3 regions of the Faecalicatena orotica genome follow, and region 2 is predicted to be linked to each of the others. Evidence: riboswitches for the same ligand, from Rfam matches in the RefSeq annotation. Region 2 holds a riboswitch; each other region holds the start of a gene.
What was found. Region 2 has a riboswitch for thiamine pyrophosphate ahead of thiC (phosphomethylpyrimidine synthase ThiC). Riboswitches for the same ligand answer to the same signal wherever they lie in the genome.
Positions count from the first base shown of each region.

Region 1: another riboswitch for thiamine pyrophosphate. It lies ahead of thiE (thiamine phosphate synthase); the one in region 2 lies ahead of thiC (phosphomethylpyrimidine synthase ThiC).
Region 3: another riboswitch for thiamine pyrophosphate. It lies ahead of thiS (sulfur carrier protein ThiS); the one in region 2 lies ahead of thiC (phosphomethylpyrimidine synthase ThiC).

Region 1 is NZ_CAJJZH010000003.1:24,919-35,777, reverse strand. It holds partial or broken gene ABIN22_RS06940 (alpha-L-fucosidase) at 1-641, opposite strand, end outside; gene ABIN22_RS06935 (FadR/GntR family transcriptional regulator) at 798-1,520, opposite strand; gene ABIN22_RS06930 (DMT family transporter) at 1,517-2,395, opposite strand; gene thiD (bifunctional hydroxymethylpyrimidine kinase/phosphomethylpyrimidine kinase) at 2,448-3,254, opposite strand; gene thiE (thiamine phosphate synthase) at 3,287-3,964, opposite strand; TPP riboswitch at 4,016-4,124, opposite strand; gene ABIN22_RS06915 (sensor domain-containing diguanylate cyclase) at 4,286-5,989, shown strand; gene ABIN22_RS06910 (PAS domain-containing protein) at 6,030-9,890, opposite strand; gene ABIN22_RS06905 (DEAD/DEAH box helicase) at 9,915-10,859, opposite strand, start outside.
Region 2 is NZ_CAJJZH010000003.1:141,243-152,101, forward strand. It holds gene ABIN22_RS07420 (AraC family transcriptional regulator) at 133-1,116, opposite strand; gene ABIN22_RS07425 (MFS transporter) at 1,378-2,730, shown strand; gene ABIN22_RS07430 (glycoside hydrolase family 127 protein) at 2,751-4,760, shown strand; gene ABIN22_RS07435 (Gfo/Idh/MocA family protein) at 4,762-5,781, shown strand; gene ABIN22_RS07440 (FeoA family protein) at 5,955-6,182, shown strand; gene feoB (ferrous iron transport protein B) at 6,179-8,224, shown strand; TPP riboswitch at 8,315-8,427, shown strand; gene thiC (phosphomethylpyrimidine synthase ThiC) at 8,595-9,899, shown strand; gene truA (tRNA pseudouridine(38-40) synthase TruA) at 9,932-10,663, opposite strand; gene ABIN22_RS07460 (hypothetical protein) at 10,858-10,859, shown strand, end outside.
Region 3 is NZ_CAJJZH010000002.1:489,693-500,551, reverse strand. It holds gene thiH (2-iminoacetate synthase ThiH) at 1-603, opposite strand, end outside; gene ABIN22_RS05830 (thiazole synthase) at 612-1,385, opposite strand; gene thiF (thiamine biosynthesis protein ThiF) at 1,385-2,014, opposite strand; gene thiS (sulfur carrier protein ThiS) at 2,019-2,216, opposite strand; TPP riboswitch at 2,392-2,498, opposite strand; gene ABIN22_RS05815 (DNA methyltransferase) at 2,716-3,987, shown strand; gene ABIN22_RS05810 (DNA methylase) at 3,990-4,859, shown strand; gene ABIN22_RS05805 (dicarboxylate/amino acid:cation symporter) at 4,866-6,239, opposite strand; gene ABIN22_RS05800 (AraC family transcriptional regulator) at 6,502-7,377, opposite strand; gene asnB (asparagine synthase (glutamine-hydrolyzing)) at 7,394-8,932, opposite strand; gene ABIN22_RS05790 (hypothetical protein) at 9,775-10,032, shown strand; gene ABIN22_RS05785 (helix-turn-helix domain-containing protein) at 10,136-10,859, shown strand, end outside.

The sequences.
Region 1 (10,859 bases), 120 kb from region 2:
CTGATAATACATGCAGGCTGGTATGATTTTACAAGTTCGATGAGCTCCCGGGATTCTTCCTCTTTCATATCCATAGGAGTATCAAACCAGAGTATCGAAATCTCCCCGTATTCTGTAAGCAGTTCCTTTAACTGGGGAATACACTTGTTGTCCATATACTTTCTGAAATTCTTATGACTGTTGTCTTTGCCGTATGCATATCCGTCCGGATCATCCCAATCCTGTGCCTGAGAATAATACAGACAGAACTTCATGCCGTATTTCCTGCATGCAAGCTGGAATTCTTTTAAGACATCCTTTCCGTACGGTGAAGCTTTCACAACATTGTAATCACTGCATTTGGAATCCCACATGGCGAATCCTTCATGATGTTTTGACGTGAACACCAGATACTGCATTCCCCATTCTTCCTTCGCACGCCTTACAATATCTTCAGCCGAGAAATTCTCCCCGCGAAACGACTTCGCAAGCTCCCTGTACTCTTCTGCCGGAATGTCAAGATAATTCATGATCCATTCCGCAATATGCTCTGTCTTCTGCCCTTTGTGCTCCCCTCCCAGAAGGGAATACAGTCCCCAGTGTATGAACAGGCCGTATTTTGCATCTTTAAACCATTTCTGCCTCGTGTCTTTCATGCTTTCTTCCTTTCTCTTCCTTTCACCACTTTCTGCCCGCCTTACTCCGGTTTTACATGTCCGGGCGGCGCTCCTAACTTGTCATACCGGTTGAGTGGTCCAACCAATTGTTCTATAAAGTTATCATACTCATTGTTTGTTCTTTTGTCAACATATTTGCCCTCATTTTTCCTCCATTTTTCTGTCCCGTGAGCCCCTATTTTCCATGATCAGAGTCTGGTCGATCAGAAGAATTTCATCACATGCCTTTGCTGCGGCTTCGGTATCCTTCCGGCTGATCGCATCCAGCAGTTCCCGATGCCTTGCAACTGTTCTTAAGCACAGCTGTGTGGACTGCGGCAGGATGCTGTAATATTCATCAAATGCCTCTATCATTTTTTTAATCATCTGGGCCAGCATCTTATTGCCGGAAAGTTCTGATAAACGGTAGTGAAACTGTTTATCCGTGTCAGATTCAAAGACACCCCTCTGGCTGCTGTCCTCTATCCGGCCAAGCAGGCTCTCCAGTTCCTCTAAGTCTTTTGCAGCTACACGCTCTGCAGCCAGACTGATAGCGTATTTTTCAAGCTCGGTTTTAATATTCAGCATTTCCAGATAGTTGATCTTAACAGATTCCAGATACAGGGAAGATTCCTCCTCGACGTGTGCAACATAGGTCCCGCTGCCGATCTGTGAAGAGATGATCCCCTGGTTCTCAAGAACCCTCAGTGCCTCACGAACAGTGTGGCGGCTGGTCTGGAAGCTTGCCGCGAGCTCCCGTTCAGAAGGGAGCTTATCCCCCGGCATCAGGTGGTTATTCTTGATATAGTCTGAGACTGCATCTGCTATCTTGGTATACAGCAGGTCTTTGGATACCGGTGTAATTAATGAAATCCCATTTTTCATGCATGCGTCCTCCCTTCGTCTTTCCCACGGTTATTATACAGGAACATCAATACTGCCATCACACAGATCACAGCATACCCCATCCAGCTTAACACGTCCGGAATCTGTCCGAACACGAAGAATCCCAGCAGTGCGGAGAATACAATCTGTGAATAATCATAGACGGAAATCTCCCGTGCCGGGGCATGGAAGTATGCCGCTGTAATGCTGAACTGCCCGCCTGCCGCACAAAGACCGGCAAACAGCAGATAAACAAGCTGCATGGCACTCATCGCATGATACTGGAAAATGAGGAACGGCAGCGTTACAACACAGGAAAATGTGGAGAAGGTGAATACGACAAACGGTCCCTTCTCCCCTTTCTCACCCAGCAGTCTGACATAAGTGTATGCCAGTCCGGCCGTGAGCCCGCCTAAGAGTCCGACCAGTGCCGCCGGGGACTGGAAAATATGTGCCGTCGGCCTGATGATCAGAAGGCTTCCCAGAAACGCCCCGGCCACAATTAGAATCTGCGGGGGTTTTATTTTTTCTTTTAATATAAAGAAACTGAAGATGATGACAAAAAACGGGGACATCTTATTCAGCATAGAGGCATCTGACAGGACCATCCTGTCAATCGCATAATAGTTGCAGAGTATCCCGACCGTCCCTGCTGCGGAGCGTAGAAACAGGTACTTGATATTTTCCCGTTTTCCGGAAAACCAGACCCTGTCCTTTTTTAAGATGGCGAATGCAAAGACAAGCGCCACCAGATTTCTGAAAAAGCTTTTCTGTACGGACGGCAGGTCACCTGACAGGCGTACGAACATATTCATAAGTGCAAAACAAAAAGCGGATAATACAATGTAAATAATTCCTAAATATTTTTTCTTCATATACCGTCTCCCACTCAATAGTCTGACCGGCATTTTCGGAGCCGATATATTATTATATGTTCTTTTTTGAATTTCTGCAACCCATTACAAAGGCATGGTCCAGAGGCCCGCTTCCTTTTCCTAAGTCAAGCATGGCCCTAAGTGCGCCTGACAGGTATTCTTTTGCCCGTTCAACAGACGTCTCCAGATCATATCCTTTTGCCAGATTTGAGGCTATCGCGCTGGACAGGGTGCATCCTGTTCCATGTGAATTTGGGTTTTCAATCCTTTTTCCAAAAAACCACCGTGTCCCGTCCTTCTGATACAGCAGATCATTGGCATCGCAGGTCCTGTGGCCGCCTTTTAAAAGGACCGCGCATCCGTACCTGTGGTAAATGATTCCAGCAGCGTGCACCATGTCTTCTTCTGACCGGACCGTAAGGCCGGAAAGGACCTCTGCCTCAGGAATATTCGGGGTAACAAGTGCTGCCGCAGGGAGCAGCTTTTCTTTTAAAACAGCTTCTGCGTCTTCATCGATCAGCCTTGCCCCGCTTGTTGAAATCATGACAGGGTCTGCGACGATGTTACCGGCCCGGTATTCCTTCAGTTTTTCTGCTGCTGCTTCTATGAGCCCTGCAGTGGGCACCATCCCGATCTTTACCGCATCTGGCCGGATGTCCGTAAAAATGCAGTCGATCTGTTTCTTCAGAAATTCCGTCTCCACCACCATAATTCCTGCCACACCGGTCGTATTCTGGGCCGTCAGCGCCGTGACCGCACTCATGGCATATACCCCGTTTGCCAGCATCGTCTTAATATCCGCCTGTATACCAGCACCGCCGCTGCAGTCACTCCCTGCGATTGTTAATGCGGTCTTCATAGCCGTACTTCCTTTCTTATCCTGTCCGTTTCTCATTGGTTTACCATCTTTTCAGACAGCCGCTTGAGATTTCTGGCGGCCTGTTCAATATCCGGCCGGGCAAACAAGGCGCTTACCACCGCGATTCCACACAGCCCGTTTCCCGCAAGCTGAAGTACATTGTCCTCCCCGATTCCTCCGATTGCAATGACAGGGATATCCACGGCTTCACAGATTGCCTTTACCGTGTCTCTTTTCACCTCTACGGCATCTGCTTTCGTGTTTGTCTGAAAAACTGCCCCGACCCCAAGATAGTCTGCCCCGTGTTCCTGCGCCCGCAGGGCCTGCTCCACAGTCCGGGCCGTCACCCCGATGATCTTGTCCTCCCCCAGTATCCTGCGCGCATCCAGGGCATCTATATCCTTCTGGCCGACGTGCACGCCGTCTGCATCAATCGCAGCAGCAATATCTGCATGGTCATTGATCACAAAGGGGACCTGATAGTTCATACAGACCTCCCTTATTTCTTTAGCCTCTCTGATAAAAGCCTCCTTATCCAGATGTTTTTCCCGAAACTGGATAAAAGTAACTCCCCCTTTTATGGCCGCCCCGACCTGTTTTGCAAGCGTGGCGTCCCCAAGCCATGTGCGGTCAGTCACCGCGTACAAAAGCATGCTTTCCCTGCGGCACCTAGTCTTCTTCCCTTTAGCTGTTCCCAAAATCCTTTCCATACAATTCCTCCTTAATAAAAAAGCAGATATACCAAAACAGGTATATCCGCAAAGTCTGCTTCCATATCTCCCTACGTTGGCATTATCCAAATCAGGTTACGGGTCTAAGCAATACCAGCTTACTCTCAGCCTGCTTACGCAGGCTCCCCTTTTTCATATCATCGTTCTTAATTATACACTTTCCATCAATATTTTCAACCACAGACTCAATAGTTTTTTAAGATTATGAAACTCTGCCTGCCTCTATTTTCATTTCACACCGGTTCGAAAGTATGATATAATATCAGTCAAAGCGAATTGCAGTAGAAAGGAGGAGCATTCATGAATGAACCAGGCCAAAAAGTAAATAAGTCCGGGCATATCTATTTGGGAGTCATCCTGCTCACCCTTCTTATATATACTTTTTCAATCGTGTCCTCCTGTTTACAGAATGATGCACCATACAGCCGGTTTCAGGACTCCGGAATTCGTTCTTTTTCTGAAGACTGGTACATTGCCGACAGTTCAGGAACTATAACAACAATTCCCGAGATCAGTAAATGGAAAGAAGATTCTCAGGGTCCCGTGACATTTTCTAAAACACTGCCGGAGCTCACGGACTATGACTGCCTTTTCATTGAAGTGAACTACACCTATATCAAAGTATTTGTCAATGATTTATGTATCTATGACTATTCTGCCGGCAAGATTCAGGCGCCATCAGGTATGACAGGACATTTTACTGCCCAGATTCCCCTGAATACAGACATGGGCGGACAGACCGTTTCGATTGAAGTCTATCAGCCTTACAAGCTTCTTCAAACCGGCTTGAATTCCATTAAACTTGGCACGGGGAGCGCTTACATCACAGACTATCTTTTTTCTCATATAGAATTGATTATAAGCCTGTTTTTCATGCTCATTACCGGCATATGCCTGCTGGCCCTTTATCTGTGGCAGAAGAACAGAGGCAGATGGGAGGGCTGCAGCATGCTGCGTCCTCTGGCATTTCTTCTTTTATTATCTGTAATCTGGGTTTTCACAGATTCCCAGCTGCCGCAGTTATTCTGGAAGAACCCGGTCATTGTATGTGTACTTTCCTTTTATAGCTTTATGTCTCTGCCAATTCCTGTATTTTCATTTGTCGGTAAACTTTGCCCCGATAAATACGGCATACTGACCAGGATACAATTCCTTCTGCTGCTTAATATAATGGTACAGGGTGTTTTATTTTCACTCAATATCTTCAGTTTTGTAGAAATGCTCCCTGTTACACATTTCCTGATTGTATTCAGTGTAATTGTACTTCTCATATTCCTGTTGAAACGTTACAGGAAGGACCGGTCGCCATACGCCCGGCCTATGCTGGCAGCTCTGATCGTGCTGATCGTATCAGCCTTACTTTCTCTGATTCAGTTCTACATATCGCCCCAGACGGACAACAGCCGGTTTCTGCGGTATGGCTTTTTGATGTTTATCGGAATCATGGTTTATATCTGTATCCGGGTTATGCTAGCCTTCATGCGTGATTACACAGAGCACCAGATTCTCAAGGATCTTGCTTATAAAGATTTCCTCACCGGGGTTGAGAACCGTCTTGCGTTTGAAAACCTGATGGACGAAATGCGGGGGTTTGATACGCCTGTTCCTATTTCGCTTTGTTCCTTTGACCTCAATAATTTAAAAGTTACGAACGATACCTTCGGACATAAAGCCGGCGACATCATCTTAAAGGCGTCAGCCCTGTGCATTACAGATACTTTTCAGGGACTGGGACGGGTCTTCCGCATAGGCGGAGATGAATTTGTCGTGGTCATTCAGTCCCCGGGCGTGGATCTGCCCGGCCTCATTGAGAAACTAAAAGACCGGATCGACAGGGAAAATGAAACCTGTGAATTTTCCTTTTCCGTTTCTTCAGGCTATGCATCATCTGAGGCCGCCTGTGGGAATGCCATGAATCTGCTGTTGAGGAAATCAGACATGGAAATGTACAAGGATAAGGCAGTATACCGGGAGCAGATACACAGGTGTATTGATGAAAATTAAACAGTAATGCAAAGGCCCCGGATACACTCCGGGGCCCGTTTTATATCTGATTTAACTTCTTTTTCCTTGAAATGCATCTTCCTAAGAGCTCCATCATCTTATCTACGTCAATCGGTTTTGATAAGTGTCCATCCATACCGCTGTCCATTGATTTTTTCGTATCCTCATCAAATGCATTGGCAGTAAGTGCAATGATCGGTATTGATCTGGCATCCGCCCGGCGGGATGTCCTGATCCTGCGGGCAGACTCCAGACCGTCCATTACAGGCATACGGATATCCATCAGCACCGCATCGTACGTCCCAGGCTCTGCCCGGCAGTATGCCTCCAGCGCCCCAAGTCCATCAGATACACAGGTGACTGTGAATCCATGCATCTCGAGGATCGTCTTTGCGATCTCACTGTTCATTTCATTGTCTTCTGCTAAAAGAATATGGCATCCAGTAAAGTCCATAACCGGACCCTGCTGCTCATCCTGTTCATCCGTTTTTTTCTCTTCTTTTGCATAATCCAGTATCAGGGTAAAGAAAAATTCGGATCCTTTTCCAACTTCACTGCGTACTTCCAGTGTCCCGCCCATCATCTGAATGAGACGGCTGGATATGGAAAGGCCCAGCCCCGTCCCGCCGTACACAGCCGCCGTTGCAGAATCTGCCTGTTCAAAGGCATTGAAAATGCGCGACATCGCTGCCTCTTCTATTCCGATGCCGGTATCTGTCACGGAAAAACGCAGCACCGCTTTCGGCTCCTCTTCCAGTGTCTCTACGCGCACAACTACACTTCCCTGATCTGTAAATTTAATTGCATTTCCGATAATGTTGACCAGTACCTGATTCAGCCGCAGGCTGTCCGCTGCCAGACAGCATCTCTTACGATATTCATTTTCAAACAGCAGAGACAGATGCTTTTCTGCCGCCTGCACACGGAACATGGACTCCAGATTCTTAAGCAGTTCTGACAGATCCACGGCACTGTAGCCCAATTCCATTTTGCCGCTCTCAATGCGTGACATATCCAGTATGTCATTAATAAGCTCGATCAGGTACGTGTTGGCCGATTCGATTTTCTCCAGGCATTCCCGCGTCTTTTCCCTGTCACCGAGCACACTTTTTGCAATCGTTGTCATGCCGCTGATCGCGTTCATGGGAGTCCGGATTTCGTGGGACATTCTGGAAAGGAAATCCGTTTTTGCCTGACTGACCGCATCTGCTTTTGATTTCATGATAAACGACGGGACAATCTTGACCAGTTCCTTCAAAAGCTTTCTCTGCTCTTTCGTCCACTCATACCCTTCCTGATCCACCTCGAAGCTCATTGACCCCGCATATTCCCCGTAATTCCAGATACCCGCATGAAGGCAGGATGGAAAACGGGAAATTCCCTCTCTTACATTCTCCTGAGCCAGACCATCCTCATCATACATATGTGCACAGATATCAAAGTCTTCTTCCGAAGCATAAAAATCCTGCCCCAGCTGGAGGTCAGCCCTGTTACGTGCCCACTGGTAGGAAAAGTGATAGCTTAAATAAGCTTTGCTTGCCTCAATAATCGAGACCCTGTCGAAATGGTAAGTCTTCCCAATTCTCGCTAGCAGCAGGAAAACAGCGTCATTCAGGTTCTTCGCCTTTCCCAGCAGATCGAGCGCAAAGGATACCAGATCGGCTGAAGCCGCAGGCCCTCCCGCCTCAATATCATTTACCAGATGTTCCTCTGTGTACAGCTGCGTTAAGAAAACCCCCAGTTCATTGGACGTATCCAGATAACATGCCGCCTTGCCCCTGTCATTTTCCTTTACATATTTCAAGGTACTCTCTGCACACCGGTAAAGCCCGTTGTAATCATCACAGACTTCGGTACTGCACATTCCGATGCTGACTGATACATGAACGTCTTTTTCCGTGTTCGTCAGGATATTGCGGACCAACCCTGCGATGCGCGGGCCGTTGACAGTGGCCTCACACTTATTGCTGTGTTTATAAAAAAGCATAAACTCGTCACCGCCGAGACGAACCTGAATATCATCCGGCCCGCTCTCCGCACGGAGGATGTCCGCGACCTCCTGCAGGATGGCATCTGCAAAAATACTGCCTTCCTTATGATTGATATCTTTGAAATTGTCCATATCAAGCAGCATCATGACCCCGTGGTCACCGGGTTCTCTGTTGTTTAAGAAGTCCAGAACACAGGCAATGCCGATTTCTTTTTTGTACAGCCCGGTAAGGCTGTCCCTTGAACGGGTCTCCAGAAGGGCCGCCTCTGCCTCCTTCTGGCGGGTGATGTCCTCTACAATCCCAATCACAAGTCTGGGGGTTTTGTCTTCCTCACTTATAATTACAGACATGGTCTCCCTGCACCAGAAAGAGCCGTTCCTCCCCCGGAATTCACAGGAAGCTGTCTTAGCCCCCTTATGAATCTTCTCGTACATCTCATAAAAAGCAGGTCTGAATTCTGCGTCCACCAGATCCCGGGCGATACTCTCAGGCATATTCTCGTAAAGCTCCTGACACTGGTACATTTCGCATGTTCTTTTCGGTACCACACATTTTTCTGTCTCGGGATAGTAATAAAATTCACAGGTGGTCGTATGTTCCAGTGCGAGGTGGATGATCTCATTGCTGGCTTTTACCTGCTCCGACAGCCTGCTGCTGCGCAGTTCCGCTTTTTTCCGGGCATCAATATCAAGATATACACTCTGGATATATACATTGCCTTCTCTATCTTCCAGCACCTCCGCACTTCCGATGATCCAGCAGGGGGTGCCGTCCTTCTGGCGTACCCTGTACTCGAACCGCCTCATATCACCGGGCTTCTGCAGGCCGCGTGCCTCCCGGAGAACCTGGTCACGGTCCTCCTCCACAACCAGGCCCGCCAGATCCCACTCTTTGATCTTCCAGAATTCTTCTTCCGTATAACCGAACAGACGGACTGCCTCCCTGTTCGCCCTTATGAAAACAACCCGGCCGTCAGTGAGCCGGTATTGTACGATCCCGCACAGGACTGACTGGAACAGATGGTCATACTGTCCTGCCTGCCGTTTCTGTTCTTCTGCCTGCTCCTCAAGGCGCTGCCTCGACTCTATTTCCACAGTAATGTCACGCACTACACTGAGGCAGATATCACGCCCGTCCTCGGAACGCCCCAGTTTTCCTACATCATTCACCCAGATATAACTGCCGTCCTTTTTCCGCATCCGGTACTGCACTTCATAAGGCCTGTCCCCCAGACAGGCATCTGTCACAATACTTTCAACCAGCCCGCGGTCCTCCGGGTGTACACAATTAATCAGTTTACCATCAATGGCTTCTGTGTACTCTTCATATGTATATCCCAGATAATCCAGCAGAAAATCATTGATATAATAAAGAGGGAAATCCGGCGGCTCCATATAGGCACCCATCATTCCCCCGGGGATGCTCCTTCCTATAATGTCAAGTGCCCTGCTCCCCAGCTGGTATTCCATCTCGAAACGGCTGAGACCTGAGGCCGGGAAGAATTCCCCTTCCTCCTGCCGGCTGTCGGGGGTTGACGCATGAACCGCTGCAATCCGGCATTCTTCATCCTTCTGTGACACACAGACCGCACTGACCCGGAACCAGATTATATCCGCGTCCATTTCGTCCGGATATACAGATGCTGTAAGCAGAACAGCGGCACAGCGTTCTGAGATCAGGACCTCTTCCAGACTTTCATATTCAATATGGCATGATCCCGGTGCCTGTGAGAACTCCATAAGCAGAGCCTGCTTTGCCTGTTCCCTTCCGTAAACCATTTCCGACCTGCCTGTCCCGACCCACTGTACCTCTTCTGTCAGGCAGTCCATTGTTGCTTCTATATCTCTCTGGGTCAGATACGCGTCGAAAAACCTCTTGACCGCTCTGACTGCATCTCCTGGCTGGATCATATCCCCACCTCTTTCTCAGGCTGGCTACAGCCTTGTTTTTCTGACTTTACGTATCTTCCCTTTGATTGGTTTCGCCTGCAGAGATTCTAACACCTGATTTCCTTTCCCGTTCAGAACTTCCACATAGCTTATGCTCTCCCTGATATCCACAATGCCGATATCGGACGCCTCCATCCCCTCAATACTACAGATCGTCCCTACAATATCTCCGGCACGCATCTTGGATTTACGACCGCCCCCGATTGACAGGCGGGTGATCCCTTCATTCAGGGCAGCTCCTTTTTTGGGTTTTGCTTCTGTTTTGATACGCTGGGATTTCCAGAATGCTTTTTCCTTTTCTTCCCCTGCCAGAGGCACCTTAATTACCGGAAGCTCCCTCCCTGTATACCTCTCCACCTGTTCCAGCATCCTTCTGTCATCAACAGTCACAAGGCTGACGGCCGTACCGCATCTGCCATTTCTGCCTGTCCGGCCGATCCGGTGCACATAGGTTTCCTTCCCGGTCGGGAAATCGTAGTTCACCACATGGGTGATCTGTTCAAAATCAATCCCCCTTGCCGCCACATCTGTTGCAATCAGGAAACGAAAACAGCCCCTCTTAAATGCGTCTACTGTCTTCAGGCGCTCCCTCTGCTCCATCTCGCCGTGCAGCATCCCACAGAATATCCGCCTTCTCCGGAGCTTCTGGAAAAGGACATTTGTCATCTCCCTTGTACCGCAGAAAATCATGCAGCTCTGCGGGTTCTCGTCGATAAGGACATCAAGCAGGGTTTCATACTTGCATTCCTGGTCTGTCTCATACAGTTTCTCAGTAATTACTGGTTCCTGCACATTTTCTGCTTCCTGAAACACAAGATCTGCATCCGGGATATATCCATCGGCAAGTTCCTGAATCTCCGGTTTCAGTGTTGCAGAAAACAGCGATACCCTGCAGCCTGCCGGGACCAGAGAGAGAATCTTCTTCACTTC
Region 2 (10,859 bases):
TGTGTGCCCCTTTTCTTTTGCTGTCTACGCAGTGCACGCCCGGAGGATGTGGACTGCAGTCTTTTCATTCCAAGTAATAGAGTAATTGTTATGGCGGAAATTGTCAATGCGTTTGACATATATAACTATATCCTAAGGGTGGGAGGACGGGGCAGGGATATCAATATCTACCTGTGGGGTATTCAGATATGTATTTGTGTAGGCATTGCGGTACTGGGAGATTGTGATACCTTCAATATTTTTAAACAGCCTCATAAGATATTTTTCGTCTTTAAAGTTCAGGAGGTATGCAATCTCTTTCACTGTCATGCTGCTCGTGCTCAGAAGTCCTTTTACCGTGTTAATTTTCTGAATATTGATGTATCTGTTCGTACCAATTCCCAACTCCTTTTTGAACAGACGGGTCAGGTAATCCGGGCTGAAAGCAAATTTTTCGGCAACAGATGCAACTGTGAGATCAGCATAGACATTGATTCTGATCCATTCCAATATTTGTGAGAGTCTGTGAGAACGTTCCGACGGAGGAAATTCCTGCGTAATGGAAGATTCACGGTATTGTTCTGTAATCTCCAGTGCCAGCGAGGTGATCAGATAATCTGCACAATAGATGCTGTATGACTGGGAATTGGCAATATCAAGTATCTGGTGTGCCAGAATATATAGTTTTTCCGGCGACGGTGAATGGAGGCATAAGGGCAGGTACACATAAGAGGAAGCATCCCGGGAGAGGTCAGCATTCTTTTTCTGCGTGTAAAAAACATCTTTCCTGACAGAAGAGGCACTTTCCAGAGAGCGCAGTTCAGTAACGGCATTTTCGGAAGAGATGTTAAAGCGTCCCAGACGCGGGAAAAAATGCATCCAGTAAAAGCTTACCCCTTCCCCGGAGGGCCGGTTTCCTTCAAATGTGATATAGGGAGGGATGACAAAGACATCTCCGGGAGAAATAGTATATGAAATCCCCCCGATACAAAGATGAATTTCCTTTTCAAGCCCGAGAATAATCTCGTAATCCCCGTCCAGACACATTCGTTTATGCATCCATCCCTCTGAACCAAGGAACTGTCCTGATTTAAAATAACAAAGTGGCTCAATGATGCTTATTTTTGATATTGTCATAAGAAAGTCCTTTCTTAATTTCCGGCATAAATCCGTATGCTTATAGTTTGATTATAGAATTTCCCAGTAAAAATGTAAAGAGACAGTTTTTTGAAACTAAATATCGGAAAAGTACACCATTTGTTTAAAACGCGCAATATAACTAGGGAAATCAGAATAAAGAGGTCGGAAAAAGACACTTATCTTACGAAAAAGTGAGTTTTGTATTTGGGATAATTAGGATATACTGATTGCAGAAATTACAAAAAAGGAGAAAGACCTATGGAAATGAAATTAAGAAAAACGGAAAAAGTAGGTTATGCGCTGGGAGATGTAGGGTGTGCATTTGCCATGACAACAATTAATACATATCTGATGTATTTTTACACGGATGTATTCGGAATTAATGTAGGTGCGGTAGGTACATTGTTTCTGGTTGCGCGTATCTGGGATGCATTCAATGATCCTATCATAGGGAACTGGATTGACAAGTCAAAGTTCAAAAAGGGGAAATACAGGACATGTATCCTGTATGGGTGTGTGCCTCTGGCAATCTTCTCGGTGCTTTGCTTTAGCGCTCCGAATCTTTCACCCACTTGGAAGCTGATTTATGCCTACATTACTTATATCGGGGCAGGGATGTTGTATACGCTTGTAAACACTTCTTACAGCTCACTGTCATCTGTTATGACAGAAGATCCGGTGGAGAGGACAACTCTGACCGCAGTCAGGATGTATCTGGCGAATATAGGTAATATGATGCTGTCTGTGGGAGTGCCGATGCTTGCAGCTTTCTTTGGTAAGAAGTCAATGGGAACCGGATACCGGATTACGGCTTTTATTTTCGCCGGAATGTCAGTTGTATTATTCCTCTTTACTTATTTTTCTACAAAAGAACGGATAAAGGTAGATCAGTCCGAAGAAAAAGTTACGCTGAAGGTTATGGTTTCTGCAATGCTTAGCAATAAGCCGTTATTACTATTATGCCTTGTATTTATTGTTACATTTACAAATGTATCGATTAGTTCAGCGGTAGGAACTTACTATATTAAATATAACGTGGGCAGAGCAGATCTGACAGGGATTTTCATACTGTTTTCAAACCTTCCGGGGGTAATATCTCTTGCACTGATTCCACATTTCAGCGTAAAGATAGGAAAGAAGAAGTTATTGTTTATTTCTTACATTGTTAGTATTGCAGGTTTGGCCGGAATGTTTCTGGCGCCAGTGTCAAATCTCATTGCGGTCTTTAGCTTCCGGTTTATTGCCGGGTTTGGCGCAACATTGATAATGGGACTCATCTGGAATATGGCGCCGGATGTGATTGACTACGGCGAATACGTGTCTGGACAGAGACTTGGGGCCGTAACCTATGCTATTATAGGTTTCTTTTTTAAGCTTGGTAATGCTCTGGCCGGAATTATACCGGGAATTATCCTCGGAATGACAGGATATGTGGCAAATGTGGAGCAGACCGAAAGATCACTGGCCGGAATTAAATTTACACTGGTTGGTGTGCCTATTATACTTTCACTTCTAGTCTTAATACCGATTTATTTTTATAGACTGGACAATAAAGAGACGCTGAGGATAGCAGGAATACTCCATGAGAGACGGGAGCAAAATGCAAAATAAATAAGAATGGGAGATAACCAATGGAAAAGAAAGTAATTATTCAGGATAAGTTCTGGCTCAGATACAGAGAACTGATTCGAAAAGAGATGATACCATACCAGTGGAATGTTTTAAACGACAGCATTGATATTAAAATAGAAAAAGAGCGTAATGATAATACACTACTCCTTGAAAAGAGCCATGCGATCATGAATTTTAAGATTGCAGCAGGCCGGGAGCAGGGACACCATTACGGGTGGATATTCCAGGACAGTGATGTGTATAAATGGCTGGAGGCAGTGGCATATTCCCTGAAGGAGAAAATGGATGAGAACCTGAAGGACCTTGCCGATGAGGTAGTGGACCTCATCGCTGAAGCACAGGAGGATGACGGGTACCTGAGTACATATTTTACGATTGATGCGCCGGAAAGGAAGTACCGCTGTCTGAATGAAAGTCACGAATTATACTGTGCAGGACATTTTATGGAAGCTGCCGTGGCATATTATGATGCGGTGAAAAATCAAAAGGTACTTGACACGGCATGCTGTCTTGCGGACTGTATAGACCGGAATTTCGGAAGAGAAGAAGGAAAAATTCATGGCTATGACGGACACGAGGAAGTGGAAATCGGCCTGCTCAGGTTGTATGAGGCCACTGGAGATAAGCGCTATCTGCAGTTAAGCTGCTATTTTCTTGAGGAAAGAGGGAAAGATCCTTATTTCCTTTCAAGGCAGAAGGCAGAAGAACAGAGACCACCGCTTATAGAAGGAATGGATCAATGGCCGCTTGAATATTATCAGGTCCACAAGCCTGCACTTGAACAGACAACGGCAGAGGGCCATGCAGTCCGGCTGGTGTATCTCTGTACAGCTATGGCACAGGTTGCACGGGAGACGAAAAACGAAAAAATGCTGGAGGCATGCCGGAAATTGTGGAGGAATATCGTGGATAAAAGAATGTACATCACAGGCGGTATCGGGTCTACAGTCCACGGAGAAGCATTTACAACGGATTATGACCTTCCCGATGATACCATGTACTGTGAGACATGCGCGTCAATAGGTCTTGTATTCTTTGCTCACCAGATGCTGAAGAATGAGACATACGGGGAGTATGCGGATGTCATGGAGAGAGCTCTGTATAATACGGTTCTTGCGGGCATGGCTCTGGACGGGAAACATTTCTTTTATGTGAATCCGTTGGAAGTGGTTCCAGAGAAGGTGAAAAAAGATCCGGGCAAGAGCCATGTAAAACCAGTGCGTCCACAGTGGCTGGGATGTGCCTGCTGTCCCCCGAATCTGGCGAGACTTCTTGCATCTGTAGATGAGTATGTGTATATCCAGAAAGAAAATACCATTCTGGCAAATCTGTTTATGAACTGCGAAAGCAGTTTTCAGATGCCAAAAGGTGAATGTACAATTATGCAGAAGACAAACTATCCCTGGGATGGAAACGTAGAATTTATTATCGGCAGCACAGCAGAGGAACCAATGACCTTTGCAGTACGCATACCGGGGTGGACAGATAACTATATGATCAAGATGAATGGCAGGACTTTATCTTTGGAGGTGAAAAATGGGTATGTCTTTTTTGAAAAGGCTTTTGCAGCTGACCATATCCAGATTGAATTTGAGATGAAACCGAAAAGATGGTATGCGAATCCGCATGTAAGCAACGAAAACGGAAAGACAGCACTTTCCAGAGGGCCGCTGATCTATTGTATGGAAGGGGCCGACAACGGGGACTGCCTTCACCTGTTGGAATTGAAGGAAGATGAAGAGATACAGTATAGTTACGAAGAAAACCTGTTAGGCGGAGTAGGTACTCTGCACACATGTGGGATGAAACTGGATTTAGGGCATTCAGATATGCCTCTATATCTAAGCAGGCATTTCGAGACAGAGAAGGTAAAGAAAAAAATAAAATGGGTCCCGTATTATAGCTGGGCAAACCGCGGGGAAAACGAAATGAGTGTGTGGATCAGGGAAGAAAAGGTTCCCAGGGGTAAACCGGCTGGAATGCCAAATAAAATGAAAGAGGTGTTTTGATATGAAAAAGGTAAAAGTAGGTATTGCAGGATTAGGCAGGCTGGGAAAAGTTCATGCAAATAATATCGCTTTTCAGATTCCAAATGCTAAACTGACAGCAGCTTGTTCCATAGTACCGGAAGAATTGGAATATGCCAGAAATGAGCTGGGTGTGTCAGATGTGTATACTGATTATCGTGAGATGCTGGAAAAGGCAGACATAGATGCAGTGGCAATTGTAACAACAAGCGGTGAACACTGTTGGCAGATTGCAGCAGCATTAGATAGAGGAAAACATGTTTTTTCGGACAAACCACTCGGGGTAAATGTGGAGGAGTGCAGACTGGCAGAGGAAGCAGTTGAGCGCCATCCTGAACAGATATTCTTCCTTGGGTTCATGCGCCGTTTTGATCCGTCTTATACATATGCAAAGAAAAAAATTGAAGAGGGTGCAATTGGAATACCATACATGGTAAAAGCTGCCGGAATTGATCCGGAGGCCCTTGTAGAAGGTGCAATAAAATTTGCATCTACAAGCGGAGGTATTTTTATTGACATGGCAATCCATGATATTGACCTGATGAGATGGTTCCTTGGATCAGATCCGGCAGAGGTATATGCTGCCGGAGCGACATTTAAGCATCCGGAATTTAGAGAGGCGGGAGATGACGAAACTGGGATTGCGACATACCGCTGTGAAAATGGTGCTCTGGGATTCGTACATGTAGGACGGACGGCGGCTCATGGCTACCATGTAGAGACAGAGATAATCGGAACAGAAGGATCACTGCGTATCAGCCCTGTACCGCAGAAAAATCTGTGCATGATCTATGACAAGGCTGGTGCCGTTGTTGAATGTGTCAGTGGATTCCCGGAAAGATTTGCCCAGTCTTACTTATTGGAGATGCAGGAATTCATTGACTGTGTGGAATCAGGAAGGAAGCCGGAAGTAACGGTATATGACGGGACAAAATCGACACAGATTGGTTTTGCTACAACGGAAGCATGGAAAAAGGGAGGGGTTGTGAAAATCGAATATTAATTCTTCCGAATCCGGAATGTTAGATGTTTTTTGCATAGTAATAATTTTAAGAAAACTGTTATGGCGGAAATTGTCAATGTGTTTGACTTATTGCAGTAAAAGTTTTATAATTGCTAATAGATAATAATTATCAATTACAAAAATACGAAAGAAACATACTTACAGGAGCGGCCATGAGGTTAAAAGAGGGAAAGAACAATCAAACGTACCGGGTTCAGGAGATTGATATTGAACTGAATCTGGAGAGAAGGCTGGAGGCGCTGGGGCTTACCACTGGTTCAAAGATCACCATTTTAAACAATGATAAAAAAGGGGCTGTCACTGTCCGGTTTCGCGGAACACGCTTTGCAATGGGGCGGCGGATCGCGGATCACATTACCGTGGAGGAGGCAGCACAATGAGCAAAGAGATTATTAATGTAGGATTTATCGGGAATCCGAACTGCGGGAAGACGACGCTGTTCAATGCCTATACAGGGGCGAACCTGAAGGTGGCGAACTGGCCGGGAGTTACGGTTGAGAAGAAGGAAGGGAAGGCATTCTACAAGGAGCAGGAGTTCAAGCTGATCGACCTGCCCGGTATTTACAGCCTGACCTCTTATACAATGGAAGAAAAGGTGTCCAGGGAATGTATTATGAGCGAGGAAGTGGATGTCATCGTCGACGTTGTAGATGCTTCCTGTCTGGAAAGGAACCTTTACCTGACACTGCAGCTGATTGAGCTTGGCAAACCGGTGGTGCTGGCACTGAATATGATGGACATTGTGGAAGAGCGGGGTATGGAGATCGACCTGCACCGCCTTCCGGAGATGCTGGGGATTCCGGCGATTCCGGTTTCTGCCAGAAAGAAAACCGGGCTGGAGATTCTGATGCATGCGGTGGCACATCACAAGGATTTTGCAAAACAGAGCCCGTTTATCCACCACCATCCGCAGAAGACAGGACACATACACAATCATCACAGCGAGTATGCGATGGTATATCACGACGATATTGAGGACAAGATCGACCAGATCATCACGCAGTTGAACAAGAATTATCCAGAGGTTGAGAATAAGCGGTGGCATGCGATCAAGATGCTGGAGCAGGATAAGGCGGTCATGGAGAATCATCCTCTTGATATGCCCGCAGTACTGGACCGAAGCTATGAGAAGGATATAATTAACCAGAAGTATGACTTTATAGAAGAAGTGATTCAGGAGACGCTGGTAAATAAGAACAAGAAAGAGGAACGGACGGATAAGATCGACAGGTACATGACCAGTAAATGGCTGGGGCTTCCGATTTTCCTCGGGATCATGGCGCTTGTATTCTTTCTGACATTCACGGTCGGAGACTGGCTGAAAGGCTACTTTGAGATTGCCCTCGAGTGGATCTCGGGGGGAGCCGGGAATCTGCTGGAGGCATGGCACGTCAGTTCCATGCTGCAGTCGCTGATTGTAGACGGGATCATTTCCGGAGTGGGAGGCATCCTGACGTTTCTGCCGAACATCTTTATCCTGTTTCTGGCACTGGCTTTTCTGGAAGACAGCGGATACATGGCGAGGGTGGCCTTTGTCATGGATGACATCATGGGGCATCTTGGATTGTCTGGGAGGGCGTTTCTTCCGATGCTGCTCGGATTTGGATGCTCGGTTCCGGCGATTATGGCTTCCCGTGCACTGGAGCACAGAAAGGACAGGCTGAAGACGATTCTGGTAACGCCGTTTATGTCATGCAGCGCAAGACTTCCCATTTATGTACTGTTTTCTTCCATGTTTTTCGGGAAAAATGCAATGCTGGCCTGTTATTCCATGTATATCCTCGGAATTGTCGTGGCGATTACGACGGCATTTATTCTGTCCAAGATTGACGGAAGCAAGGCAGAGCATGCGCTGCTCATCGAGCTGCCAGAGTACAAGACTCCGAACGCAAGGACGATTGCGATTTATGTGTGGGAAAAGGTGAAGGATTACCTTTCAAAAGCCGGTACGGTTATCTTTATCGCTTCAATCATCATGTGGTTTATTCTGAACTTCGGCATGTCCGGGTATGTGACGGACATCAGCCAGAGCTTTGGCTCCATCGTGGGAAAGGCCATTGTACCGGTATTTAAGCCGCTCGGGCTGGGTTACTGGCAGATCGTGGTTGCGCTGATTGCCGGAGTCGCGGCGAAGGAAGTCGTTGTATCCAGCTGCAGTGTTCTGTTCGGGATTCAGAACATCACTACGGCCCACGGGATGACAAGCTTCGTAGGGACACTGGGCGCAATGGGGTTCGGCGCGGCAAATGCCTATGCACTGATGGTATTCTGCCTGCTGTATGTGCCATGTACGGCTACGATTGCGACGATCAGACGGGAAGTGGGCAGCAGAAAAGTCACACTCGGGATCGTTCTGTTCCAGCTGGCGGTTGCCTGGATAGTAAGTTTTCTGGCGTTTCATATTACAGGGCTTTTCCTTTAGGGTTTACACCATAATTTGGAACATGGAAAAATCGTGGTAGAAAAATCGTCAGTTTTCTCTTGTCAGAAGACAGGCCGCATAGTATAATAAAAAACGTAAACAGGGGAGCTCGCGTATCAAGCGGGCTGAGAGTAAGCTGAATCGCTTAGACCCATGAACCTGATTTGGATAATGCCAACGTAGGGATATACAGAGGGTGAATGGATTTTACTGCTGTAATGCTCATGTTGCATTGCAGCAGTTTTTCTTTTTTAAAAGCAATATCCGGGGAATCCCGCACCTCGATTACGTATTCATCCGCGTGGCTTACTTGAATCCATCAGAATCTAATTACAAATTAAAGACGATTCAAGAAAGGACGTAAAGAGAAATGGAAAATTATGCAACACAAATGGAGGCGGCACGAAAGGGTATCGTGACGAAAGAACTTAAGACTGTGGCTGAAAAGGAGCTTATGACAGTGGAAGAACTTCTTCCTCTTGTAGCTTCCGGCAGGGTGGTGATCTGCGCGAACAAGAGGCATACCTGTATTGACCCCGAGGGTGTGGGATCTATGCTGAAGACGAAGATCAATGTGAATCTGGGTGTTTCCAGAGACTGCAAGGATTATAATGTGGAGATGGAGAAGGTGATGGAGGCCGCTAATATGGGGGCGCATGCCATCATGGACCTTTCTTCCCACGGGAATACCATTCCGTTCAGGCGGAAACTGACAAGTGAGTGCCCGGCAATGATTGGGACGGTTCCGATCTATGACTCCGTGATCCACTACCAGCGGGATCTGGATTCACTGACTGCAAAAGATTTTATTGATGTGATACGTCTGCATGCGGAGGACGGGGTGGATTTCGTGACGCTGCACTGCGGTATCAGCCGGAAAACGATTGACCAGATCAAGAACCACAAGCGGAAAATGAATATTGTTTCAAGGGGAGGTTCCCTTGTGTTTGCATGGATGTGCATGACTGGGGAGGAAAATCCATTTTACGAATATTATGATGAGATTCTGGATATCTGCCGTGAATATGACGTTACGATTTCTCTTGGGGATGCATGCAGGCCGGGATGTCTTGCGGACGCCACGGATGTCTGCCAGATTGAAGAACTCGTGCGCCTCGGGGAACTGACGAAACGGGCGTGGGAGAAGGATGTGCAGGTGATGGTGGAAGGGCCGGGCCACATGCCGATGGACCAGATCGCCGCGAACATGAAGGTACAGCAGTCTGTCTGCCAGGGGGCACCGTTCTATGTGCTGGGACCTCTCGTGACGGATATTGCGCCGGGCTATGACCATATCACATCTGCCATCGGCGGTGCCATCGCGGCGGCCTCCGGTGCGGCATTCCTCTGTTATGTGACTCCGGCGGAACATCTGGCACTGCCGAATGTGGAGGACGTGAAGCAGGGGATCATCGCCTCCAAGATCGCTGCCCATGCAGCGGATATTGCGAAAGGGGTAAGAGGTGCACGCGAAATCGATGACAAAATGGCGGATGCAAGAAGAAAACTGGACTGGGAGGCGCAGTTTGACTGTGCAATAGACCCGGATACGGCAAGACGGATTCGTGATGAGCGGAAGCCGGAACACGAGGATACCTGTTCCATGTGCGGGAAATTTTGTGCGGTGCGCAGCATGAATAAGGCACTGGCAGGGGAACATATTGATATTTTATAAAAATAATAATGAGGGGCCGTAAAGCCCCTCTTTTAATATTCGATTTCCTGAAGAAACAGTCCTTTGGGATCGCATGGTGCGCTGGCTGCTTCCCCGCCGGAGAAGATGGCTTCGATGCATTCCTTCTTTCTCTTTCCCAGACCGATGTCAAGCAGTGTGCCGGCGATTATTCTGGGCATGTTGTGCAGGAAGTCCTTTGCACGCATGGAAATCTGTATTTCATCGGCATCGCCATAAATTTTAATCTCATACATTTCTTTTTCCGTGGACTTGCTCTTTTTTACGGTAGAAAAGTTCTTGAAATCGTGTTTACCGATCAGTTGGATTGCCGCCTGCTGCATAACCGTGATATCCGGTGTCTTGAAGGCGTAATAGGTGTATTTGCGCTCAAATACGCTGGGGACATCACCTATGGCGATACGGTACAGATATGTTTTGGAAACCGCATTTAAAGAGGCGTGGAAGCGTTCAGGCATTTCTTCGGCCGTGAGCACGGCGATATCCATCGGGAGATAGCGGTTCAGGTACTGCTGAATCTCGTATGGTTTCATATCTGAGGTGGTCTTGAAGCTGACAGTCTGCTCATAGGCGTGGACACCGACTTCCGTTCTTGCCCCGCAGTATAATTCCACATCCTCGGCGGTCATTTTGTGAATGACTTCTAAGAGCTTATTGGAAACCGTATTCGTGGATTCCCCCGCGGCGCGCTGCCATCCCTGATAGCGGGAACCGTCATATTCCAGTGTTAATTTGATATTATGCATTGTGTTATCTCCTTTTGTAAAGAGGGTAACCCCTCATTTAAATGAAATGGTTTTAGATTCTGATGTTTCAATCTTACAGGAAAGGCACAGAGAATTCAACAGATTCCGGAAAATTACCTTGAAGTGTGACTGCTTTAGAGATTATAATAGAGAAGTATCATTTCATAGAGTTTCTGGCTGCCGGGGAGGTTAATAT
Region 3 (10,859 bases), on a different contig from region 2:
GTATTCATCCGAATTCACGGGATATATCTCCAGACCGATGACGTTAAAATATTTTCGTGCAATTTCACAGGCTTTTCCGATATATTCCACACTGGATTTTGCCCTGCTCTCCCCTGTCAGGATCAGGACTTCTTCAAGTCCGCTTTCAGCAACCGCCTTCATCTCCTTCTCGATCTCTTCTTCGCCAAGCTGTGCCCGGTTAATCTTGTTATGACAGTTAAACCCACAGTAAATGCAGAAATTTTCGCAGTAATTGGCTATGTAGACAGGGGTAAACATATTTACACCGTTTCCGAAATGCTTCCTCGTCTCTATTCTTGCACACTGTGCGAGTTCCTCCAAAAGGGACAGCGCCGCAGGGGATAGAAGCGCCGCAAAATCCTCCGGTGTGCGGCTGTCGTGTGCCAGTGCACGCCGGACATCCGCTTCTGTATACTTGTTGTAATCGTATGTATTCATGGCAGATAATACCTGTTCCTGAATTTCCGATTCGATTACTTCCATCCCCGGGAGATAGGTCATATGGTCGATACGGTTTTTCTTCTGCCACTCCTTGATTTCAGCATTTAAAATACTTTCATTTACATGATTCTCTTTGCTCATTTCTCCTCCTATTCTGCCAGAAACCCGGTAAGCGGTGATGAGGCGCTTGCCCCCTGGTCCAGTACACGGCCCAGCCCTGAAAGATATGCACTGCGCCCGGCTTCCACTGCCTTTTTAAAGGCTTCGGCCATTGCAGGGATATCTCCGGCAGTCGCGATCGCCGTATTCGCCATGACCGCTGCCGCGCCCATTTCCATTGCTTCACAGGCCTGTGAAGGTTTTCCTATGCCGGCATCCACGATGACCGGAAGGTCAATTTCATTGATCAGAATCTGGATAAACTCTTTTGTACAGATCCCCTTGTTAGAACCGATCGGTGAACCCAGAGGCATGATACAGGCTGCACCGGCATTTGCAAGGTCCCTCGCCGCATTCAGATCTGGGTACATATAAGGCATTACGATAAAACCTTCCTTTGCCAGAATTTCCGTCGCCTTGATTGTCTCGTAATTGTCGGGGAGCAGATACTTGGAGTCATGGATAACTTCTATCTTCACGAAATCCCCGCACCCGATTTCTCTGGACAGACGGGCTATCCGCACTGCCTCCTCAGCATTCCGGGCTCCTGAAGTATTCGGAAGGAGCGTTACATTTTCCGGTATGTAATCCAGAATATTTGCCATTCCTCCCTCATTTGCCCGGCGCAGGGCCAGTGTAATAATCTGTGCCCCGGCCTTTTCCACGGCTGCCCGTATCAGTTCCAGTGAATATTTGCCCGAACCTAAGATAAAACGTGATTCAAAACAATGTCCCCCGAGGACCAGTGTGTCTTTTTGTTCCATTATTCTTTTCCTCCTATAATTAATTCTGTGATCAGATTTGCTTCATGGGCGGCGCAGAGTGCCACTCTGGGCGCCATCAGCCCATTTCCGGGCGCGGATTCTGCGGTCTCATCCCCGCACAGGTAAAAATGTTCTGTAATCTTCCTCGTATGGATCGCATTGCTGCCGCCATATCCAGCCATGCCGGATGCCGCTATAAGAAACTTGTCCGGGAAATGTTCCAGAATCCCGTTGACCAGCATTGCTTTTGCCTCCGGTTCATCGAACGCCTCACAGACAATATCTTCCTCCTGAAACAACTGCTTCAGATTCTCCGGCGTCACTTTCACACAATCTGTCTTAATATCCAGATACGGATTGATTTCCTCAAGCTCCTGTTTTAATGCCTCTGTTTTGTACAGGCCGATATGCCGGATAAAATACTGCTGCCGGTTAAGATTGGTGATATCCACCCGGTCAAAATCAATCAGGTGCAGGTGCCCGGCGCCGATCCGTGCCAGTGCAAAGGCCACATTGGAGCCAAGTCCGCCAAGCCCGGCCACCGCCACTCTCGCAGTCTTCAGTTTTTTCTGTATTTCCTCTGTATGCCGCTGGATAAGCGCCGCTTCTATTTCTTCGAATGTCAGCATATAATCAGCCCCCTCCCACAAAACTTACAACCTCGATCGTATCCCCGTCCTCCAGACAGACCTCTGAAAAACATCTCTTCGGCACGATATCCCCGTTTCTTTCAACAGCTACACGCTCCGCCGGGTGTTTCATTTCCCTAAGCAGGTCCGCCACGGTCATCCCGGCTGTAAACATCCTGTCCTTTCCGTTTACTTTCAGCATATCATTTCCTCCTCTCGATCATTTTCATGTTTCTTTTATTATGGAAAAAGAGTTCACAAAAGAAATACACCCGCGGTGGTGCACCCCTTCATGAACTCTCATTCACTCTCGTCGGTACTGCTTATGTAATTTAAAGCCAAAACGCAAAAACGGGAAATGCCTCAGGCACTTCCCGTAATATTACTTACTTCCGTTCCTACGTTGGCATTATCCAAATCAGGTATATGGGTCGAAGTTCACAACTTCCTCTCAGCCTATCTATAAGCTCCCCTGTTCAATTTATGTGTATAAATATACATGATCACAAATTTTTTGTCAAGCTTGAAAAAAGCAAATTCTGTACTTTTTTGCGATTATTTGTTACAATATAGGTCGATAACATAAAGTAGGCGTCCTCCGTGAAAAGATTGAAAAAATGCTGGAAATTCTATCAGGAACCCTTCGGGATTAAATTTTGTGTTATACTGTAATTTTAGACCAAAAATGAAAGGAAACAACGATGGCTAACAGCATTCAAAAAGACAGCACTTCAACTTTCATCGATAATATGTCCCTTCCACTCCACAGGTGGTACCGCTATTCAGCCGGTTTCTCAGCAGAGTGGGTTGAAAGTATGATTCATGAATATCTGGCCTCCAGCCAGCTTTCGAAAGATGCCGTCACCGTTATGGACCCGTTTGCCGGTTCCGGAACAACACTATTAGTATGTGATAAAATGGGGATCTCTTCCATTGGATATGAAGGACACCCGTTTGTTTATAAAGTAGCAAAAGCAAAGTTATCATGGCCTGCCGACACGGACCTGTTCATCCGCGAGGCCGATAAGATACTGGACTGTGCTAAGCATTTAAAGACCAAGATGTATACTTATCCTGATATCGTTTATAAGAGCTATGATATCGATAATCTGAAAAAAATAAATTATTTGAGAAAAGCACTGGAAATCAATAAGGATGATACAGATGAATATCTTCTGGCATGGATGAATTTTATTTCAATCCTGCGCAGCGCTTCGCATGCCGGAACTGCCACATGGCAGTATGTGCTTCCCAATAAGACAAAGGCAAGGGTCGCGGATGCATACGAAGCCTTTCAGAAACAGACGGACATCATGTGCGGGGACATGCAGTATATGCAGGCCCATTCCCATGAGTCCAAAGCAAATCTGTTATTTCAGGATGCGAGGGAAGATTCTGACGTCCCTGCTGACAGCGTAGATCTGATTATCACTTCTCCCCCGTATGCGAATAATTATGATTATGCCGACGCGACCCGTCTGGAGCTGTCCGTACTCGGGGAAATCAAGGGCTGGGGGGATTTGCAGAAGAAGATACGGCCAAATCTGGTCCGCTCCTGTTCACAGATGGTTTCCCGCGAGCGCAAAGATACTTATGAATTTCTGAAGTCACCGCTGCTCGAACCGATCTACGAGGAAATACTGGACGTCTGCAGGCAGCTGGACGCCGAGAAGGAGCTCCACGGCGGCAAAAAGAACTATCACACCATGATCGCGCTTTATTTTCTGGATCTCGCTAAAATCTGGAAGAACCTCCGCCGCGTCTGCAAGGATGGTTCCCTGACCTGCTTTGTAATCGGCGATTCCGCACCTTACGGGATTTATGTTCCGGTCGATGAATGGCTGGGCAGACTGGCTATTTCCGCAGGTTTTAAAGAATACTGGTTTGAAAAGACACGTGATCGAAATGTAAAATGGAAAAACAGAAAGCACAGCGTTCCCTTAAAAGAAGGGCGCCTGTGGGTGAGGGGGTAAAAATGGCAAAATCACCGGCACATCGTTTCGGGCAGATTATCGGCGACCTGCTGGAACTGACTATCATTAATTACTGCAGGCCGATTGCAGAAGAATACGGAATGTATCTGGACTATAAGCATAAAAGACCCGCCAGAAACGGGCGAAAAGAGGTCATATGGGCCGATGTCAACGAGAATAAGCACAAACTGGACATCGTGATAGAGGAGAAAGGCAGCGAGTTTGTCATGGGCCATCCCCGCGCTTTCATCGAAATGGCATGGAGACGGTATACAAAACACTCTAAAAACAAGGCCCAGGAAATATCCGGGGCCATCAAACCGTTAATCAGCAGATACAATATTTATTTACCGTTCTTTGGCGCGGTGCTTGCAGGGGATTTTACGGATAATTCGCTGAGACAGTTGAAATCGGAAGGTTTCCGCATCTTATACTTCTCAATGGCGGAAATCGAAAAGGCATTTGCCACTCAGGGAATCGATGCCCACTGGGAGGAAGATACTCCGGAAGAAGAACTTCAGAAACGGGTGGAACAGTACGAAGCGCTGACTCAGGAGCAGACTGACGTGATCGCCAAAGCCCTCCTTGACAATAACCAGAGCCAGCTGACTGCGTTCTGCGATGGTTTAAGAGATGCCCTCCAGAGTAAAGTCACCGGGATTGATGTCGTGACATTGTATGGCAGTTCCAATGAGTGTTCCAACGCCGCCGATGCATGTGCACATATTTCTAAGGGGATATCCACACAGACACTCGGCGCAGAACATTTTTACCAGTATGAGATTGTAATTAAATATTCAAATGGTGAGAAGATCCCCCTGCCCTTTCAGTCTCAGGAAGATGCGGTCAGGGCTTTAAATAAGTTGTTCTAAATATTTTTATTTGTTCCCCTGCTTTTCTGTAAGAAATATCTCGTCATCGAGAAGGTCTGTGCCCCGTGCAACGACTGCGGCCGCAACATTTGCGGTCGTAACATTTACCAGTGTGCGGGCCATGTCTGAAATATTGTTGATCGGCATCAGGAGCACAACGGCTGCGACCGGCAGGTTCATTGCACTGAACAGTGCAACCGCTGAGACGACTCCTATGCCCGGCACTCCGGCCCCGCCGAGAGACAGCACCAGTGTCATGAATGCCAGAATAACATATTCTCCCACTCCCCAGTCCAGTCCCGCCGCATTGACATAAAACAGAACCAGAAGCACCGGCCAGATGCAGGTGCAGCCCGGCATGCCAATTGTCGTTCCCAACGGCGCGGTAAAGTTTGCCACTTCTTCATCTACCCCGACTTTCTTCGTCAGCCCCTCGATTGTCACAGGAAGCGACCCGACACTGCTCTGCGTCGTAAACGCAACGGCCTGTGCATCAAAAATCTTCTGAAAAAATCTAACCGGACTTACCTTTGCATAAAACTTCAATAAAATGGTATTAAAACCGTAGGTATGCAGGAAGCTTACAAAATAAATCAGCGCAACGAGCAGAACCAGCTGGATCAATGCAGTCCTGTCGCTGAATAATTTCCCCGCCGATCCCGCTACAAGGCATAGTACCGCGTAAGGAGTCAGGTCGATCACATATGCCAGAATACGGTATATAATTTTCTTGACCGCCTCTATTAAATCCCGGAATCCTTTTACTTTCTCTTCCCCTTCCTCAGATGCCACACCGACATAAGAAACTGCCACGGCAATCGCAATTATGATGATGGCGGTCACATTGTTTGATGCCATATCCCCGATCACATTCGCCGGGAACAGGGACAGCAGGACCTGGTCAAACGATGTTTTCATCCCCTCATAGGAAGACAGCGTGCTGTCTGTTACCGAAGAAATATCGGAAAACACGGCGCCCCCGCTTTTACCGATCCCTGTTACAATTCCAAAGAACATACTCAGGGCAATAGCGGCCGCCGCTGAAAGCAGGAGCCAGAAAACGGATTTTAGTCCGATGCTTTTCATCTTTTCTTTATTATTCAGTGAAATAAAACCGGATATCACAGAAACGAGGACGACCGGGGCAACCAGAGCCGTGATGATATTCACATAGATCTTACCGATCAGTTCCAGCCAGATGAGCGATGCATTATCCTTTGATGAAAATAAGATACCCAATACAGCCCCCATCACAAGACTGCTCAGTATCACGAGTGTCCAGTTTACTTTGTAAGCGATATAATTCAATACTTTAAACAGAAGCAATGCAATGGCCAGCACCAGCAGCGCTGTCCAGTTTATACTTAACAAAAGGTCCATATAAAAATCTCCTTTTCTTTCCGCTATGACAATGATGCCTTTTTAGATATACCTCTATAGTTTATTACCTTGTAGCTTATCCATCAAATAGAAATTTATCATGTATTTATTGGCGATTTCTATAAAGTGGCTGTAATTCCCAGTACTTTTTATTCAATAACTCTAAAAAACGCACAGCAGACGTTCAGTACAGTCCTGCTGTGCGTTTTAAGATTCCGGCACAAATCACACCGGAAAAAACTTTTATTCTCTTGTCAAAACCTTATTTTTCTTCTACTGTAATCCAGATTTCGCAGTGATAGTCCGGGTCATCCACTTCTGCACTCGGATACACTTCAATGCACACGCCCCCGGCCGGCTGGTATTTACTCGCAGGGAAAAATTCCGTGTATATTTTCTTCCAAAGCTCCCTGAATGCGTCCGGCATGGCCCCAGTGCACGGAAAAATCACCCATGTTTCAGCCGGTATCTCTTCTACTGTCAGGCCTTCTTCGACTTCACCTTCTGTATATGCTGCCCCAATCGCATAGTCAAAATCTTTGCCTCGCATTTCCCCCATGCTGATTCCCACGATGGCATCGCCGAATATATTTTCCGGACGTAAATATCTGCATAAAGTGTCGATCGTACCATTCTCTATACACTCCGCCCATGTGGCCTGTATCGTTTTCTGCGTGATCTCCTCTTCGCCGCCTCCATACCTTTCCTTCTTTGCAATCACCCGGAATGCTTCTCTCTTCTCAATTCTGTAATCCATTGCCGTTCCACCTTCTAGTATCAGTTTTACGGAAACTCTGGAAAAGGATTTGAGATTCACATTCCCGGTTTTCGCCTGCTGGGGCGTAATCCCGTGGAATCTGGTGAATGCCCTGCTGAAACTCTCCGGATTGTTATAGCCGTACCTCAGTGCAACATCAATCACTTTACTGCCGCCCGCGGATAATTCCGTCCCCGCAAGTGACAGTCTCCGGTTCCGGATATACTCGCCTAAGGAATATCCACAGATAATATGGAAGACCCTCTGGAAATGAAAGTTTGATGAATAAGCCTGCGCTGCAACCTCCGCGTAGTCTATCTCTTCCCCAATATGGTCCTCTATAAAATCGACCGCATTCTGCAAGCCCTGCATCCAGTCCATCTTTGCATCCTCCTGTTTAGCGTTTTACAAAGTATTCTTCATACCAGACAAGGAATGTATAGATAGTCCATATTTTTCTCCAGTTATCGGAATTACCACCAATATAGTCGTCGAAAATCGCATTGATCTCGTCTACATTGAAGAACTTCTCGGCCATCTCACTGTGGAATTTCTCCCTCACATCCTGATTGTATCTGTCGTCTGCCATCCATATACGAATCGGCACAATGAATCCCAGTTTTTTACGGAAAGCAATCTCTTCCGGCAGTACTTTTGCCGCAGCCGTGCGGAACGCTACCTTATTCTGTTCTTCGTTTACTTTATATTTTGAAGGCATCCTTGACGCAATATCAAAGATTCTTGTGTCCGTAAGCGGCATCCTGATCTCCAGCCCGGCAGCCGTACTCATCTTATCGACATTCAGGTAAATATCTCCCTCAAGCCAGATCTGGATGTCTACATCTGACATCTTGGAAAGCGGGTCAAGCCCTTCCGTTTCCTCATAAATCCGTTCTGCCAGTTCGATCGGAAGAACGTCCGGATCGTATTTTTTCAGAATCCGTTTCTTCTCGTCTTCCTTCATGATGTTTGTATTGCCGACATAAAACGTTTTTAGATTTTCCCCATAGCGTTCTGCATTGCGGTACATATTATATCCGCCGAAGAACTCGTCTGCGCCCTCCCCGGAATAGCAGATCTTCGTATGGTCGGCCGCAACCTTACAGCCGATGGCAAACACGATGGCCGAAGCATCCCCGAGTGGCTGCTCCATATTGTACATCACATAAGGAACTGTTGCGAAATATTCTTCCGGAGTAATGACACGTCTGAAAAACTTACGCCCGAGAATATCTGCCGTCTGCTGTGCTAATTTCGATTCATCAAACCGTTCTTCCTCGTAGCCGCAGGAATCCGCCATCTTTACATCAGACATCGCCAGTACATAAGAAGAATCCACCCCTCCTGACAGGAATGACTGTGCAGTCTCATCAGCAGACTTCACCTCCGTCATAATCTCCTGAAGCGTTGTATGGATTTCATCCGCCCACTCATCAAGAGACTTACTTTCGTCCGGATGAAATTCCGGCGCCCAGTATCGATGAATCCTCAGTTCCCTTCTCTGCCATGTCAGATAATGCCCCGGCATAAGCTTCTTCATGCCGCGGAAGAAAGTGTTCTCCCCCGCCGGGTATGTAAACGTCAGATATAACTGCAGCATCTCCTCATTCAGCTCTTTCACAAATCCCGGCTGCTCCATAATCTTGCGGACAGAGGTGCCATACAGGAGCTTCCCGTCCGCCGTCTCATAATAATAGAACGGCTTCGTGCCAAACTGATCCCTCAGACAGAAAAGTTTCTTCTCCTCGTCATCCCAAAGGGCAAATGCAAACATCCCATGCATGTGATTGGCCATGTCAGCTCCCCATGCTTCATATGCCTTCACTAAAATTGCCTGCTCACGCTCTTCCCTCGGTAAAGAAGAGTCAATCTTAAGCTCCCTGCAAAGCGCTTCCCAGTTTCGAATATGTCCACTGTATTCCTGAATTTTTATCATGTGTGTGTCCCTTTCGTATAAATAAATTTTCTTATAAATAGTTTGACTTCTTCAGTTGATTTACTTGTCCATTTTAGCATATTATTAAATATTGGGCAACAAATGGGGTGGAAGATGGGGGCTTTCCAATCATTTTACCATACATACTCCTCCATCATTTCCTCCAAAGCAGTTTCTACCTTCTCATCAAATACTCTCGTGACTGACATTTTTGAAACAGCCATTATCCGCAGCTGCAGTCACGGTCAGATCATCCCACTCTTCGTAAAGAGCTAATAGCAAAAATTTCTGTGTAAGAAAAGAAATTTTGAAACAGGGTTTTAACGCTCTGGCTTCATTCTGTTTCAATAGCAGTCCTAGACCTGATGATCTTTCCATACAAAAGGGATTCCTTCTTCTAGCATTTTATCTCTGGAATAATAATTTAGTTATTTCAGATAAAGTACACAATATGCTCCTGTCAGACGTTCTATCTGCTTTTGCTGCCTGCGCAATACCGACAGGCCAGGATTATCTTTCGGTCTGGCTAGAATACATACCTGTTATTCTGGCTTACTGATTTTCTGTTGCCAAAGTGTTGCCACGCGAATATTATACATAAAATGCTCCAACAATCCAATTCTTTTATCGGAACAAAATACTTGTAAACCGTTGGGGTGATTTATAAAGAAAAGTTCTATGCTAGTTTAGAGTTAAATGGTGAGCAAGCAAAAAATAGAATTAACTTATGATTATTTAGAATCTGATAGAATAACTTCTAGAGGTATGGCATGGGTTGATGCAACACTGCCAGAAAAGTATCAATTGGATACGAAATTCCTCGAGAAACATCTGTATTCAGAATGTCTGAAAAAGTAGTTGGATCGCTGGAATATTGGAAAAATGAAACCGGGGATAAAGAGACCATACTATTATCCTTAACTGATTTTGATACATTAGAGATCTATTCTCTGCAGGAACATTATCGGTCATGTTTTATTAGGGATTATTGTATCGAAATGGAATTTAGCGTGGGGCATTTTGTTTGCCTGAAAAGTATTCATAATGTAGAATACTGCTATGTGACGACAGGTTCATTTTTGGTAGCAGGATGGAAATGAATACAGCCTGAATTTTATGCTAAGCAAGTATGAGAAACAAAATGATTTTATGATTGATTTGTTATAAAATAGTAAAAGAGAAAGTTGATCAAAGGAGAATAGGATGAAACTGAAGTATATTTGTAAGCAAATGGTCAGGATTTTACATTGTAACATCGTTTATATAAATTCTTTGGGGGAAATTGAAGCATGTTATGGGGATATGGCAGAAAATTGCAATCCATTATTTACGGATTTGGAGTTTTTTGTTGAAATTCATAACAGAGAGAAAAAGGACTATCCAGAGATGCTTTATGAGAAGAATAGTATTCTTTATGCGATTATCCCTTTTGAGAGTGGAAAAATTGTAGTAGGACCAATTAGTACAGAAAAGCAGACAAGAGATTTAAATAAGTATATGATCCAGACGCATAAAATAAGCGAAGAGGCTGGATTTAGATTGTCTTTCTGCGAACTTAAAGTATTTGGGGCAGGTGTGCTTATGCTTTACCACTGGATATCCGGTAATGAGCTAACCTTAAGCGAATTGTGGAAAAGAAATGAGATTGAGGAATTAGATATTGCTGAAGTTAAGGGAACGGTTTCACAGGTTATTTTTCAACATCAAGAACGAGAACTGCCTCATAATCCATATGATCAGGAATTACGCGAAATGGATAGTATTCGTCAGGGAGATGTAGAGATGCTTCGGCGAAGCCTTTCGGAAACCTATCGAGGGGAAGTGGGTCAGCTCGCAAAAACTCAGATACGCCAGGCTAAGAACATTGCCATTTGTGTGATTACCCTGGCATCACGTGCGGCAATCAGTGGTGGAATGATACCGGAAG